DNA from 2 places in the Oleiphilus sp. HI0066 genome. Region 2 is predicted to be linked to the other one. Evidence: riboswitches for the same ligand, from Rfam matches in the RefSeq annotation. Region 2 holds a riboswitch; the other holds the start of a gene.
What was found. A riboswitch is a leader RNA that binds a small molecule or an ion and turns the genes downstream of it on or off. The one in region 2 is predicted to bind cobalamin.

Region 1 (5,161 bases), on a different contig from region 2:
CCATTTCCAAAGCTATATTTCGAATAGTCTAAGCGATCTACGATAAAATCACTTTGTTGATTACTATCAGTAACGCTTGGATTAATCTCAATAATCTCATCAGTACCAAAAGGTAAAACATAAGCCTGTGTTTCAGATACAAACACCACCGTATATGGGTTTGGATTATCGCTATCATCCTTAGCCACAGAGTATTCCCAAATTGGGTTCTCGGCATCATCAAATGAGAATTTCGCTAAGTTGTTAATCCCGAAACGCCCCATGCGATAGAAATGATCGCCAAATGTTAGAAAGCGTACATCAGATAAATCTTGAGCAGCATAATCCGAAGATATTTCGTAAGCTGGGATTGTATCAGTAAACTGAACAGCGCTTGATGTAAAGTCTGCTGATACCGTGGAAATTACCGCGCAGTCAAAACAGTCGACAGAGTTGTCAGTTGAATCACTACTTGAACATGCGCCAAGAAATGCCGAAATAGATACTAATGCGGTCGCTTTTATTAATTGTCTAGCATTCATTTTTTCAGTTCCTTTAATTGAAGGTATAGCTATAGGTTAGGAAAGCTCGTCGTCCCGGACCCGGGTAACGATTAAAATCTTCGATTCTTTCGTCTGTAATATTTACTAAGGAAAGCCTTGCGTTGTGCTGACCCAAACGGCGCTCGATACTAACGTTAATCTGTTCATTTGTTGGCATCTCTGCAGACGCACTTCGATCATAATAACCACCATCTTGGCGTTGATACTCCAAATTTAGCTTGTAGTCGAACACCGACAATTCATTTGAAATAGTCGCGGCAGATTCATACACGCCAGCGAGAGAGTTCCCCTTAAAAGCTGGGATATCAGACGTGTCTTCACTACTTTGCAAAGTCGCCCTTAACCCAGCTTTCCAAAATTCAGTCAATAGAATGCTCCCGTCTACTTCAAGACCATATATCTGCGCACTTGCAGCGTTTTCAGCGCGACCTATTCCGCGCGAATCGAAAATAACGACAATCGCATCTTTTAGTGATCTGTAAAACAAGGAGGAGTTAAGGTTGGAATTCCCCTGCAAAAACTGCAACCCAAGTTCCGCGTTGGTTGCATACTCTTCGACCAGCTCGTCATTGCCTAACAACGAACCGGTGTCACCAAACAATTCGCTAAGTTTGGGCGGACGGACTTCGTGAGAGAGGCTTGCGGTGAGTGCGAGGGATGGAAAAAACGTGTAGCGCAGGCCGCTGTAAGCAGCGTAATAAGATTCAGTATTACTAACTGATTTTGGAATATCTTGATCGTCTTGCAAATAACGAAGACCAATCTTACCGGTTAGTTGTAAGGTACCCGCATAATTTAACCATTCATCTTGAGCAATCAATGATGTTTGCATGCGCGATGCATCCGTAGACGTGTTCTGAATAAGGTCTTCGTTTTCATATTTTTCAAAACGTAGCAGTGCGGCAATATTGAACAAATGATTACCCGAAGATAAAGCCCAGTCAGTTTTAACGCCTATATTAGATGACTCAGATTTCTCTAGATTTGCAGACAGACCAACTTTGTTTTCAGTGTCGTCATAATCGCCTTTCAACAGCGAACCATAAATCTGATAAGACGCTTTTAACCTAGTAGAAAGTTCATGATTCAACTTACTTTGAATAGATAGGGTTTCAACATCATATGTCGCCGAATTATCTTTGGCGTTTCGCGCAGTCGGCACGCCCTTAGAAGACTTCGAGTAGCGAACTACGTTATTTGCATCTAAAGACTTAGAGATATCTGTGACCGCAGATAAATGAATCGCTCCTTGCTCGTATTGTGCGTTTTGACGACGCTGTACCTCATCATCGAAAGGATTGTTAGGAGTCTGCCGATCATTTAAAAACTCATAGTCGTTGTCGCTAGAAACATACTCTGCATTAACAAGATAATTTGTATCTCCAGAATGAAAAGCAGAGGTCAACGCGCCGAGCTGGCTTTTGAACGATCCATAGCCCGCCCTCACAGTATGATAAGGCTTCGCAGCACCTTTTTTGCTTACGAGATTTATTGCACCACCAATTGATGACACGCCCAACTGCGCTGGGGTATTACCACGATATATTTCTATTCTCTCGATTGAGCTCAATTGAATATTGCCAAGATCAACAATTCCTCCGTGCGCATCATTCAATAACATGCCGTCGAGAAACACATTAACTTGTGCTGCACTAGACCCACGGATACTCACAGTCGAATAAGAACCTATCCCACCTACTTGACGAATTTGAACGCCACTCTGATCAGATAACACATCCGCGACATTAGAGAACTCATGACCAAACTCACTAGAACGAATTACTGTTGTATGACTTGAAGTATGCTCGGTATTGATATGATCGGCATCAAGCTTAGAAGCTGTCACCACAACGGTTTCATGCTCGACGGTTTCCTCAGCAACAGCAAACGTCGAAACAAGAAGTAGAGAAAGTAAAACTAAACGTAGACCCACGCACTTCACCAGCAATCGCGCAGAGAGAGAAGCAAAGAACAGTAATGGTTAACGAGCGACAATCTAGTTCGTTAGACATCAGTCCCAAATATCGCCCTCCGCAATATCTAAAAAATCACTTCAGGCCGGTCTCCGGGCTTACAAGTTGTCATTCGACTTAGTCGAACGGCCTTCCCATGCTTTACTGCACAGTGGCGAGGATGCCGACTTAACTTGCTTACCGTTGCGGGGGCAGCGTTGGACTTCAACCAACTTCCCGTTTCACTCGCTCACTAGATTTAGTGATTGAGCACCTCAAGCAGGGCTGCGACTTTACGCAGTTCACATTTTCAAGTCAATTGATTTATTAAAACTGGGGCAAGGAGTGACGGGACTAATGAAGTAACATGGTCGAGTGTACGAAGATCAGAACTGCAATGAAGAGCAAAACGTTTAGTCGAGCCTAAACGAGATGGGTACAGTAACATAGCCTCTCAACGAAGCTTCAGCCGCATCAGCAGGAGAGAAGCTCCAGCTTTCGTAAATAGTTGAATAAGCGGCAAAATCTAAAGCCGATACATTACTCGATTCTAGAATCTCTACGTAAGTCACCGAGCCCGTAACATCAACATGCACTCCTAATAATACATCCCCTTCCCAACCACGCCTGCGCGCTAAGCTAGGATAAACTGGTCTGGGATTTGAAGGGCTACCTAGCACATAAGCTGGCGATCTAAATTGCTCTTTAGGCTCTTCAATTTTCTTGACCGGAGCCTTCTGCTCTTTTTGATCTTGTTGAGGCTGCTCTTTTGCTTTGCTTTCGGCAACTTTATTAGCAGGTTCACCCTTATCCGAATGATCACTGATGCTCGCTTCGGATTGCTTCGCAATTTTCTTCTTGGATGGAGCAACTGTTTGAATAGTCTCAACCGGTGATGATTTAGAAGGCTCGCTTTCTAAAATGGCTTCCGTTGACTTTTGAGGTTCGGGTTCGACAACCGGTTTCTCGACAGGCTTCACCACAGGATCGGGTTTCGATTTAGGGGTAAGATCTTCCTGTTTTGGCGATTCTTGACTGGCCGACAAGGGTTCAATAATAGACTCAGGAGTGGGTTCTAAAATGCGTTGAGACAAGGCAACCCGGTACGTTGAATTATCGACGATATACGCCTTAGGCCCTAGCGCATACGAATAGAAAACGATCGCTACCAACAGATGAACAATTACCGCTGCGGCAAACGCCGTCAGAAATCCCGCATTCGGATTATTCCAAACGATTTTTGGCTTCCGATAATTGATGTAGTTTTGCAACATAACCGCTCAAGCAAATGAATTTTGAGCGGCGAACTATACAAAAACACCAATTACGAACGCAAGACGTTGACCCAAAGCACCATACTTTGGTCTGTATCTCAGGCTGACTTAACTCAATAAGTCTTTAGCGTAAACTCTGCCTTCAGATGATGCTAAATTTCCACTTGATGCAAAGCTAAACACGCAGCGTTTACGACCAATAAAATCAGCGTACTTCATCCAGACTTTTTCAAATTCAGTCTCGGCGTCGCGTTCACCGCGGCACACTGCAATCAGCTGTTTTTGAGCCTTTCCCTTTGGCTCTATTTCTCCGGCAATAAGACTGTTTGCGCAGCAGCCTCCTCGTGTTAGTAGTTCTGACTCATTACGAGAAAAATTCCCACTGCGACTAAATCCATGTGGAAAATTCTTGTCGTCACGAAATGCCTTACCCGATACCAAGCTTTTATCTAGCATCGCTTACTCCCTTATATTTATAGAGCTCTTCCCGCTCAAATTATTGTTATACGCTGACTACTCCCTAGCTGCCTCGTATTCTCAACGATCTAAACTCCGATTGATGTGACGAACATTCAATACGGCTACATGTGGCCACATTGCACAATAATCTTTACAAAAACTTTACAGCGGCAACAAATGTGGACAGCTCAAAAAACAAACAAATTTCGTGCCGACTTCAGTTATGAAACAGAAGCTTCACCCATATAGACGAAACCCGCGAAAGACGGCGTTTTAGGAACGTTTATTTTAGAAAGCTCACTTATTTGAAAACCCGCATCACTAATCAGAAGATCAATAGAGCGATTAAGCTGACAGCCGCCGGCTAACCTAGACCAAAGGGGATTAATTCTGTTTTGCCACTTTTGAACGTTTAGATCTGCAGAAAGACCGTGCTCACAGAAAAGCAGCTTGCCATTTGGTTTCAATACGCGCCGCATCTGTGCAAGTGCTGTCCTCGTATCCACAATGGTGCACAAGGTAAAAGTAAGAAGAACTGTATCAACACTTTCATCATCCAAAGGAATTTGCTCGCCAGGCAAGTCTAGCCATCGCCAGTCAATTCCGCTCTGGACTACGTTACTCTTAGCCTTATTACGCATTCCTATTGAAGGTTCTAGCCCCCAAACAAACTCAACAATTTTTGGGTCATAAAATTGTAGATTAATGGCGGAACCTGCACCAACTTCCAAGACGCGTCCAGAACACTTCGGCACGATTTGGCTTCGGAGCTTCATGATCTGAGGCGAACCGCAGGCGCAATTAATTAGGTGAGGCAATATGTATCGTTCATACATAACATTTTCTTATTTTTATCAGAGATTTCGCTAAATATTACTCTACCGCGTGACGCGATTCCTCGATCAATTCATCGCGTTCTTTAGCGATTCGGTCA
Region 2 (5,161 bases):
TCGAGGGCGATGAGAGGGTCGGGATTTAATTTGACTAAGTCTTGATAGACTTCAAGCTCTTTGCTGCGTGTGATGCGCGCTTGCGGATCGATACGATCGACGTTTAGTCCGTTGCTATTTAAAACAGCATCGCTGTCAAAACCCAGAGACTTAAAAAGCTGTGCGGTATACGATAACCCTAATACTGATCTCGTTGGCATAATCTTATTATTTGGCCAAATTTATCAACTTGAAGCGCAGCTTACCATAGAGGGGCTAGGAGCTGTCTACTAGGATGCGTGCGAAAAGTACAAAATAAATACAAATAAACTGTTCCATAAGGAAGATAATGTGAAGAAGGTAATCATTTTTCTCGCTGCTGTGTTAATTGTTTTGATGGGAGCGAATGCCCTATTTTTAGAAAAGCGTGTTGAGTTTAGGGCGTGGGCACTCAACATGGAGGCCGAAAAAGCTGGTCTCGTTCACGAAACAATTGAAGTAAACGGTCAGCAAGTCACCTTATACGATAATAACGCTGATGCCCCAGTTCTAGTAATGTTGCATGGTTTTAGTGGTAGTAAAACGAATTGGTTGCGTCTAGCGCAGCAGTTCGGTTCGACGTATCGTGTGATTGTTCCAGATCTAATGGGGCATGGTGAAAACAAGCAAGATCTGAACGCGAGTTACCATATTGCTGATCAAGTTGCGTTTGTGAATGCTTTGATGGCGAAGCTAGATATCAAGAAGTTCCATTTGGTGGGCAATTCTATGGGTGGCGCTATCTCATCACTTTACGCAGCCCGTCATCCAGATCAAGTGTTATCGGTTACCTTAATCAGTCCAGCAGGTGTGCATACTCAGCCTTCGCAGATGGACGAAATTCTCGAGCAAGGGAGCAATCCTTTGATCGCAAAAACTGAACAAGACTTTTATCGGGTCTTAGAGTTTGTCATGGAAGTGAAGCCATTTATTCCCGATGCGATTGCAAAAGCGGAGGCTGAAATAGCGGTGTCTCGACTAGCGATCAACGAAAAGATTTTTAAAGACATTCGTTCAGACCTCACTAAAGGCTTAGACAAAGAATTCGTTAATATCACCGCGCCAACCCTAATCATTTGGGGAGAAGGAGATAAGGTGATTAGTGCCAAGAATATTGATGAATATGCGGCGCTGGTGAAGAACTCTAAGAAGGTTGTATTGCCTGGTATTGGTCACTTAGCAATGGTTGAAACACCAGAAAAAACAGCTGAACTAATGCGAGACTTTATCGGTAGCTAGACTCAAGCATTGATGAAATGAAGCCGCTATTGGGAAACTAGTAGCGGCTTTTTTTGTTTTGTGAGTGTTGTCTACGGTTAGGCATAAGTGGTTGTTGTTTTTAGAGGGTAACATCAGGCTCATTCTTCTGTTCCTGTCGGCGCTGGCCGACGGCAAGTCAGGGTCTTTGTTTCGCCAAAGACCCCAACACCCCAAAGGCGACCCGGATCGCTTACGCGCTCAACGCGATTATCCCTTCGTTCCATTGCGTCATTCCGGACAGCGAAGCGCGACAAGGTGAATTGCGCAACGCGCAAGAGAGGGAGCCCTGGGGTATCCGGAATCTACTTTGCGAATGCATGAAAATAGACAAGAGCAGACCTTGGCGGCTCTCTGAACACAATGCCCGCTTCAATAGGAAAGCGGACCTTCAGTCAGGAAAGAAATCTTGGTTTGCGGGCATTCACTTTCATGAGAAAGCGGTCATTCCAATTTGGTAGAAATACCTCCTAAACCGTCATTAGAGATCGGTTTAGTATTTGGCCGAGTTTTCTGGTCTAACTTTGACCTAGTTCAATTACCTAAACAGACATTGCAGACCTGAAAATCGCTTGTTTTTCGATGTGTGCTTAAAGATAGAAGCGCACTAAATGACTGAAGCTCAATGTTAGTAATAACAAAATGATCTTATCACCTGAGTACTTTTGATACTAAGGCATTCATAGTCGACTAAACTGACATAGACCGCTGATTAATATTCGGATTGTGGAGGAATACTATGTCTTGCTCAAACACTTCATCCCACCCTGATCACATTCATGGCCCAAACTGTGGACATACTGCGATTCGTCATGGCGATCATATCGACTATATTCATGACGGGCATCTACACCACCTTCATGAAGATCACTACGATGAACATACCATCGAGGTTAGTGACGCTAATCCAGATGGGTGTAAGCCTTTACACTCCTGCGGAGATCATGTTCATGGTCCAGGTTGTGGCCACGAAGCGGTGCCTCATGGAGATCACATAGATTATTTAGTGGATGGCAGGTTACACCACGTGCACAACGGGCATTGTGATGATCATGGTCCTATAGAACTGGTATAGATAGAGTCACAACGCTTCTTTAATTTGAATTGCTGAGTCATGGCGACTAGTGCTCCACTAGTTGCATAATTAGGCCAGTAAACTTATATTCAGTACCGCATTGGTTCACGCCTACTAAATAGATGCCTTAGGGTATCTACAGGTTGTGCTAAGAGGAAATCTGGTGAGAATCCAGAACTGACGCGCAGCGGTAATAGGGAACGAAAGCGACACGATTGGTATCTCATATAGATTAAGATCAGGCACTGGAAAGAGCTCCGGGAAGCCGTCGCCGTAGAAAACTAAGCTCAGCTTATTTGCCCTTAAGTCCGAAGACCTGCCAACGCAGTTCATCCACAAACTATTGGGTGAACTTTCATGCCTTCGCGATCATGAGGTATAGAAAGACAGGTTTTAGTTGCCTTAAGCAAGCTTAGTGTTACCGCTTATCTTGCCTCCTGTAGTTTCTTCTTTTTTCGCAAAGGACCGTTTACCGAGTTCAATTTGCGTTGTAAAGAAATATGCCGAACCATGAAGAAATCAAATGCCCCCGTTGTGGATCACCCTTTGAATGTAAAATGGGATCAATCACAATTTGCCACTGTAGCGATGTCCACTTATCTAGAGAACAAATGGCGTTTATTTTGGAACATTGGCAAGGCTGCTTGTGCCATGCGTGTTTGCTTGAGATTAAAACATTGTTACCAGAGAACCCTTCCTATAGGGCAAGGGCGTTGAACTGAACTGTCCAATTCCTAAATTGCTATTCGTCGTTCTCTAGGCGCGTATTCAAAAACATCGGAGTAGCAATTTGCTTCGTTAAGGCCTTTGGATTCAAGTTTATCGATAGTGCCGTATACCATTTGGGGCGATCCGCATAGATAAACCTTGGTATTGTCGAGGTCTTCAAAATCATGCTCAATCACCTCATAGATATAACCGGAGCGGCCATTCCATTCACTATTTTCTGTTTCTAAGATCGGCGTAAAGGTGAGGTTCTTATGTTGTTTTGCCCAGCCTTGAAATTGGTTTAGCAGATAGAAGTCGTCGATATGTCTATTCGACCAATAGATATTGATCAGTGCTTTAGGTTGTCTTGTAAGAGCCTCTTCGGTTAAGCATTTAATCTTCGCGATACCTGATCCCGAGGCGATCAATAGATGCCTTTGATTAAGGTTGGTTTGCAAAAAAGCCTGCCCCATCGGTAAGGTCACGGACACTGATGCCCCATCGATAAGACATTTTGTAAGGTGTTTCAATATTCTACCGGCTAACTCACTACCATTCTGAATATACAGTTGTATTCGACGAGCTTGGTTTGGGTCGCAACGATTCGCAATGGTATAAAAAAACGCTTGTGGTTCTCCATCATCATTTAGATCGAGTTCCAGCTGCAGATACTGCCCTGCATGATAATTCAGCGAGGTGCCGACGGGAGAAAGTAATTCAATCTCTAGGGTATCTTTGGTCAAGGGTTCTGCGCTCAAGACCTGACATTCGTGCGTAACTTTATTCGCAACTTTGTTCATATCAAAGCCATCATTACTATTTCAATAATCGAGTTCTAGCAAGTTTAGAGGACTTTTATGATGAGTAAAAATGGTATATTTTCACGTACCGATTAATATTTCTCATGCATGATGTTTGCTGAACTTAACGATGATTGAACGTACTCACCTTAGAATTCTGCACGCCGTTGAACAGAACGGATCATTAACGGCGGCTGCTAAAGCGCTTTGCGTGACGCAATCCGCTTTAAGTCACACGATGCGAAAGCTGGAAGATAATCTCGGCGCCGAAATTTGGTTTCGAGAAGGGCGCAGTTTGCGTCTCACTCAGTCAGGTCGTTATCTATTAAATATCGCGAATCGCGTGCTTCCCTTGCTAGATCATGCTGAAGAAAAGCTCAAGCAAATGGCGCAAGGTGAGCGAGGCACATTGCGAATTGGTATGGAATGCCATCCTTGTTATCAATGGTTGTTAAAAATCGTTTCTCCGTTCTTGGATGCGTGGCCAGATGTGGATGTAGATGTAAAACAGAAGTTCCAGTTTGGTGGTGTCGGCGCACTGTTAGATTACGAAATTGATCTATTGGTGACGCCAGATCCGTTTTATAAAAGCGGCCTAAATTTCACCCCTGTATTTGATTATGAGCAGGTCTTGGTTGTGCCTCGGGGGCACGATTTAGTTGGATGCCAATATGCAGAAGCAGAAGATTTAAGAGACCAGGTTTTACTGACCTATCCGGTCGCCACTGATCGACTCGATATTTATAGCCAGTTCCTTAATCCGGCGGGTGTCGTGCCCAGACTTCACAAAACCAGTGAGACGACCGAGATCATGTTACAGATGGTCGCTTGTGGGCGCGGTGTGGCTGCTCTGCCACGTTGGTTAGCAGAGGAGTATTGTAAAAAGCTTCCTTTAAGTGTGGTGCGTTTAGGTAGAGAGGGCATTGCCAAGCAGATATTCGTGGGGACGCGTGAAAGTGATGGCGATATTAAGTATCTCAATGCATTTATTGAAATGGCACGTGGCTACGAATATCCGATATCAACCGGTAAAACCTAGGTTTTTCGCTAGGTTCTATCCTCTCGCTCCAATTAAGTATGATAAAAACTCATAAAATAATGAAATAAAATCAATTTTATTCATGATTTGATCTGGGTATAACTATATACAGTTTTAAATGCGGCATAGCATGTATACGGGAGGTCAGGTCACCATGAGTAAAGGGTTTACATACACAATTAAGACAATTCAGTTTGATGAACACTATCGTCCATCAGACGGTACTCGAATCACAACTAATTTCGCAAACCTGGCGAGAGGTGA

Region 1: linked by a shared signal. The riboswitch ahead of A3738_RS06270 (TonB-dependent siderophore receptor) and the one ahead of A3738_RS32655 (cysteine-rich CWC family protein) in region 2 are both predicted to bind cobalamin.

Annotation. Positions count from the first base shown of each region.
Region 1 covers NZ_LWFH01000446.1:81,288-86,448, forward strand. The annotation lists gene A3738_RS06265 (hypothetical protein) at 1-521, opposite strand, end outside; gene A3738_RS06270 (TonB-dependent siderophore receptor) at 535-2,475, opposite strand; cobalamin riboswitch at 2,581-2,787, opposite strand; gene A3738_RS06275 (energy transducer TonB) at 2,908-3,768, opposite strand; gene maoP (DUF413 domain-containing protein) at 3,877-4,224, opposite strand; gene A3738_RS06285 (class I SAM-dependent methyltransferase) at 4,449-5,003, opposite strand; gene A3738_RS06290 (helix-turn-helix domain-containing protein) at 5,101-5,161, opposite strand, start outside.
Region 2 covers NZ_LWFH01001222.1:54,162-59,322, forward strand. The annotation lists gene A3738_RS17110 (AraC family transcriptional regulator) at 1-200, opposite strand, end outside; gene A3738_RS17115 (alpha/beta fold hydrolase) at 331-1,257, shown strand; gene A3738_RS17120 (hypothetical protein) at 2,015-2,350, shown strand; cobalamin riboswitch at 2,464-2,689, shown strand; gene A3738_RS32655 (cysteine-rich CWC family protein) at 2,851-3,072, shown strand; gene A3738_RS17125 (NAD(P)H-flavin reductase) at 3,085-3,858, opposite strand; gene A3738_RS17130 (LysR family transcriptional regulator) at 3,989-4,897, shown strand; gene A3738_RS17135 (DUF1852 domain-containing protein) at 5,052-5,161, shown strand, end outside.